Prochlorococcus marinus XMU1408: one gene and its partner. The protein of the gene in region 1 interacts with the protein of each later gene in a pairwise test. Links are inferred from orthologs where the notes say so. Each region holds a gene or a part of one and is shown on either strand. Other genes may lie near its edges.

Region 1 (2,847 bases):
ATAAGAATTATTTTTTTCGGCATAAGTCTTCAAAAACTGTCTTTTCATTTTTGTTCCTAAATTGCCAGGCCCTTGAGTCACGATTGTTTTGATTTCATTTTTTAGCGCCCATTTCTTAGCAGCTTGAATACCAATTCCATCGATGGCGACTTTTACATCTGCAAGACCTTCCTTTTGTAACTCGTTGGCTACATTAATTGTATGACTTGTTAATTTTTTTTGGATCTTTGCTGCTTTAAGCGCACCTATTTCCTCTGATAAGCGACTCTTACATCGATAGACAGCGTGCCACCTAGTCATTAAAACTATGGTTGGTTTGCATTTTTGTAGGAATTTAGTTGTCTTTGATTTTTGTATTTGTACTTGATGCTGATGATTCATAATTATTAATTTCTTAAACTTCATATATTGAAGGTTAAGTTACTATTTATTGCTTCTGATTAATTTATGTTCTGAAAAAAATAAATCTATATTCGCTGCTATTTGTCTAATCCATAGCTGAGATTGCTTTTTGGAGGTTTACGATTCAATTTTTACAACTGGATTCCCAAATTTAATAATGACTGATTAGAGTTTTTGGCTAAAATCATATTCCATTAGGTGATGCCGGTGCCAACTCGGAATGAGCTATGGATGAAGGTGCAGCAATTACTGCAAAAGAATTTAAGTAAGCCTTCATATGAAACATGGATACGTCCCGCTGAATTCTTTGATTTCAAAGATGGTTGCTTGACTTTGGTTGCTCCAAATAGTTTTTCAAGTGATTGGTTAAGGAAAAATTATTCTCAGACAATTGAAGAGATTGCAACAGAGATATTTGGGCATCAAGTTAAAGTGTACATAAAAGTTAAAGATGAGTTTTCATTAAACAAAAGCAATAAGAAAAAAACTTTTTCAGGTGTAGCTCAAAATAATTCGATTTCAGTTGGAGAAAGTTCAGATGGTAAATCCAAGCAAGCTCCGGTAAAAAAATTTTTACCTAGTTTGAATCTCCGATATGTTTTTAATAGATTTGTTGTAGGCCCTAATAGTCGGATGGCTCACGCTGCAGCAATGGCAGTTGCCGAGTCGCCTGGTCGAGAGTTTAATCCTTTATTTATTTGTGGAGGGGTTGGTTTAGGTAAAACACATCTTATGCAATCTATAGGTCATTATCGATTGGAAATTGATCCAAAAGCTAAGGTTGCATATGTTTCTACTGAGACTTTTACTAATGATTTAATAGTTGCGATAAGAAAAGATGGAATGCAAGCTTTTAGGAACAGGTATAGAGAAGCTGACTTGATATTGGTTGATGATATTCAATTTATAGAAGGAAAAGAATATACACAGGAGGAATTCTTTCATACTTTTAATGCTTTGCATGAGGCTGGGAGACAAATTGTTCTCACAAGCGATAGGCCTCCAAGTCAAATACCTCGATTGCAAGAACGATTGATTTCAAGATTTTCAATGGGACTGATCGCAGATATACAAGCGCCTGATTTGGAGACAAGAATGGCAATATTGCAAAAAAAAGCTGAGCATGAAAGGATGCGTTTACCAAGAGATTTGATTCAGTTTATAGCTGGAAGATTTACATCTAATATAAGAGAGTTAGAGGGAGCATTTACTCGCGCAGTTGCATTCGCTTCAATAACAGGGTTGCCAATGACAGTTGAATCAGTTGCACCTATGCTTGATCCTACTGGACAAGGGGTTGAGGTCAGACCTAAGCAAGTAATGGAAAAGGTGGCTGAGGTCTTTGGTGTCACTGAGGAGGAAATGTGTAGTACAAGTAGACGTAGACCTGTAAGTCAAGCAAGGCAGGTCGGTATGTACCTCATGCGGCAGGGCACAGATTTAAGTCTACCTCGCATTGGTGAATCCTTTGGAGGGAAAGATCACACAACAGTTATGTATGCAATTGAGCAGGTAGAAAAGAAATTATCAAGTGAGCCACAATTAGCAAGTCAAGTTCAAAAAGTAAAGGATCTCCTTCAAATCGATTCAAGAAAACGTCGTTGAATTTAAGTATAGATATTTATAAGAATTTAGACTCTTAACTAAAATGTATAGGGTTTTGATCTAGCCTATTTCTTGTAGGTATTTCAGGTCCTAGATCACTACCATCAATATTCGCTGTGCGTTCAATAGCTTGTCGAAATAATCTTGCTGATAATAAAGGCATATCTCTTGGAACTGAAATTCTATCTCGAAGGTAACGTAATGCAGAAGCACTATTCTTCTCTGGACGGCAATCTTTTTTTGTAATCATAGAAGTTAAGGCTGCTCTCAATGGTTGATCAAATAATTTATTCTTCATTGGGCTAACATCAATGATTCTCTCTTTGTGTTTAATAACTCTTTCTAAAGCTAATGCTTCAAATTGTTGTTCCGATTTTCGATCAACTTTGAAATCTACTAACTCTAATTGTCCTAATCCAGACCCCGTATCAATTTTTTTTGCAAATAATTGTTGGTTTGCATTTGAATAATTAAAGCAACCTCCCATTTGAGGAGGTAAATCATGAGCATGTGTGTGAAAATCACCTTGAGTTCCTCTATATTCATCAAGTTTTTCAAGATTTTTAAGCCATGCATTTATAAAAGGGTGCTCTTCTCTAAGTGAATATCCTTTGTAGTAAGCCAATGAGGCATTCATTCTTTCAACATATGGAATAAAAATTACATCTGCTGATCCAGGCTTTTCACCATTTTTTGTTGGGATTGGTGTGAGCCATCCTGAAGCATTTTTTTCTATTTCTTTTTCAAATTTTTTGGCAACATTTTTGAAATTCTCTTTCTTTTGTTCTTCTTGGGCTTGGAAAAGAGAGTTGCGACATAACCAGTTACACCATGATGAAA
Region 2 (2,932 bases), on another replicon or contig:
AGTTTCTTTTGTTGTTCGAGTTATGTGACAACTTATTTGTTCTCCACTCTTCCATGAAAGTGGATCAAAAGAAAAGAATTTGTCTGCAGCATCGCTCAATTGCTCTTCAAGAGAAGTAAAATCAATACTTCGTCTATCGACTCTTGCGGGGGTTCCTGTTTTTAAACGACCAGTAGTAAAGCCTAATTTTTGTAATTCTTCAGTTAATCCTTCAGAGGCTTGCTCACCTGCACGACCTGCACTCATAGATTGATTACCAATCCAAATTCTTCCTCCTAAAAAAGTTCCAGTTGTAAGGACAACTGCTTTCGCATGAAAAATGCTTCCAAAATAGGTTTTAATTCCTTTTACATACCCTATTTGCTCTGTAATTTCTGATCGGTTTTTTGCAGGTTTTTCTGAAAAATGTTCAATTTCTAGGCCTGTAACCATGGCCTCTCTAATTTTGAGATTTGGGGTATTTTGTAGGACTTTGAGCATTTCATTTGCATATACGCGCTTATCTGTTTGTGCTCTTAATGCTCTCACTGCAGGCCCTCTACTTGCATTAAGAACTCTTTTTTGAAGAGCAGTTAAATCTGCTAATTTTCCTATTATTCCTCCTAGTGCATCAACTTCGTGCACTAGTTGACTTTTCGCTGGTCCTCCAACCGCGGGGTTGCATGGTTGCCAAGCGATACGATCTAAATTAAGTGTAAATAAAGCTGTATTTAAACCTAATCTTGCAGAAGTCAGCGCAGCTTCACAGCCTGCATGGCCTCCTCCTACAACGATTACATCAAAACTTTCATTTGAGGATTGTTTAAAAATCATCAATTAAATATTTGAAAGATTAAGCAGCAAGATTTCTAAATCTAGTGAATTGTGGTTCAAAAAGTAATTTAACTGTTCCAACAGGACCATTTCGGTGTTTTGTCACTATTACTTCTGTAATGCCCCTGTCGGTAGTTTCTGGATTGTAATACTCATCTCGATAAATCATTAACACTAGGTCCGCGTCTTGCTCAATTGAGCCTGATTCTCGAAGATCGCTAAGCATTGGCCTTTTATTGGTTCTTGATTCAACTCCTCTACTTAATTGAGATAAAGCAATAACAGGTACTTTTAGTTCTCTTGCCATCCCTTTAAGACCTCGAGTAATTCTTGAAATTTCCTGGACTCGATTATCAGGTGAAGTGCCTTCCATTAGTTGCAGGTAATCAATCACTATCAAACCAAGTTCTTTACCTTGCTCCGCAATTAGGCGTCGGCATAAAGACCTCATTTCAAGAACACTTGAATTTGGTTTGTCGTCAATGAATATTGGTAACTGACCGAGTGTATTAATACCTTGACCAAGTAATGGCCATTCATCTTGTTGCAATCTACCAGTTCTTAATCTGCTACTTTCAATTCCTACTTCGCTTGAAAGCAATCTGTAAGTAAGTTGCTCTTTGCTCATTTCAAGGCTAAAAACACAAACAGGAAGTTCATGAAGTTGAGCTACATTTTTTGCAAGATTTAAAACGATAGAAGTTTTTCCCATTGCAGGTCTTCCTGCGACAATAATTAAATCGCTTCTTTGGAGTCCTTGTGTCATGGCATCCAGATCATAAAAATTTACTGGTATACCTGCTACTGACGTGCCAAGTGATCTACTTTCTATTTCATTAAAAGTGCTAGTAAGAATTTCTGCAGTTGGTGTTAAACCTTTTGATGGTTGTTCTTGGCTAATGGCAAAGATCTTTTGTTCCGCTTGATCAATAGCTTCTTCCATTGGGAGAGTTTGATCAAAACCTAATTTAATTACATCATTTCCTGATTTGATTAATTGTCTGCGCAGAAATTTATCGCTAATTAATTTTGCAACTTGCTCAATAGAAGCTGTTGATGAAACCCTCTCAACTAATTCAACTAATCTATTATTACCTCCAACTTTTTCTAAAGAATTTGTATCTGCAAGCCAAGCGCTCATCGCTGTTAAATCTGTTGGCTTGCCTTGGCTATGAAGCATTAAAGCAGTTCTATATATTTCTCTATGGGAAGAGATGTAAAAAGCCTCTGGCTGTAGTAAATCAGCTATTCGTCCGATTGCATCAGGGTCTAATAAAATACCACCAAGAACAGATTCTTCTGCTTCCAAATTTTGAGGTGGTATTTGGTCAGGTTGAGCTTCAAAACGAGGTTTATCAATCTTGGAATTATTAAATGCTCCAAAATCTCTTGTTTGTTTTGAAAATTCCCCGTTATTTGAAGAGGGGGTTCCAATCATTTATTGCTTCTTTGACAAGGACACCTACTTTGGCTTGTTCAGGAAAAGATGCAACTATTAGTAACTTGTGACTTCAAGATTTATTTCAGCATTGACTTCGCTATGAAGCTTTATCTGTACTTTATATTTGCCAATTCCATGTATCTCAGGGACAGATATATCTCTCCGATCTATTTCTTTTTTCGTAGCTTCTTTTACAACTTCTGCTACGTCCCCGTTTGTAACTGTTCCAAATAAGACTCCATCTTCTCCTACTTGTTTTTTGACAGTAAATCTTCCAATAGTTGTGAGAGCTGTTTGGAAATCAATTGCTTCTTGTTTTTTAGCTGCCTCTTGCTCGGCTTGTTTAGCTTTTCGATGTTCAACTTGTTTTAAAACATTTGGAGTAACAGGTAATGCTTTTTTGTTGGGTAATAAAAAGTTTCTTGCAAAACCAGGAGCGACCTCAACAAGGTCGCCATCTTTACCAAGACTTTTGATGTCTTCATTAAGAACAACTTGTACTCTCTTAGCCATGGATTGAAAATGAATTAATACTTTTTAATCTTGTTAATAATATTACGATGCGATAGGGAGTCTAATTTTTTTTGCTAACCCAATTGCTTTTAAAAAACGTATGTGTTGCCAAGTTATATCTATTTGGTTTCTTTGAAGACCATGCTTGGCTGAGTTAGGGAAAGC

The links. Proteins that work in one complex are often made in the same cells at the same time.
Region 2: the proteins of dnaA (region 1) and dnaB interact in binary tests that used the Escherichia coli proteins (3 or more experiments, as listed by UniProt). The link is inferred for Prochlorococcus marinus XMU1408 from one-to-one orthologs.

What each region holds. Positions count from the first base shown.
Region 1 is NZ_QJUE01000002.1:284,048-286,894, forward strand. The notes cover bases 1-2,805. They hold dnaA (chromosomal replication initiator protein DnaA), read left to right. Parts: upstream 1-603; coding sequence 604-2,007; downstream 2,008-2,805. Other genes in these bases: DNJ73_RS03055 (TIGR04282 family arsenosugar biosynthesis glycosyltransferase), read right to left, coding at 1-381; DNJ73_RS03065 (glutathione S-transferase N-terminal domain-containing protein), read right to left, coding at 2,042-2,805. Outside these bases: more of DNJ73_RS03065, read right to left, coding at 2,806-2,847. UniProt on the Escherichia coli protein: Plays an essential in the initiation and regulation of chromosomal replication. Binds in an ATP-dependent fashion to the origin of replication (oriC) to initiate formation of the DNA replication initiation complex once per cell cycle.
Region 2 is NZ_QJUE01000007.1:41,969-44,900, reverse strand. The notes cover bases 43-2,932. They hold dnaB (replicative DNA helicase), read right to left. Parts: upstream 2,252-2,932; coding sequence 833-2,251; downstream 43-832. Other genes in these bases: DNJ73_RS09335 (acyl-CoA desaturase), read right to left, coding at 2,810-2,932; rplI (50S ribosomal protein L9), read right to left, coding at 2,309-2,767; mnmG (tRNA uridine-5-carboxymethylaminomethyl(34) synthesis enzyme MnmG), read right to left, coding at 43-813. In the rest of the region: more of mnmG, read right to left, coding at 1-42. UniProt on the Escherichia coli protein: The main replicative DNA helicase, it participates in initiation and elongation during chromosome replication. Travels ahead of the DNA replisome, separating dsDNA into templates for DNA synthesis.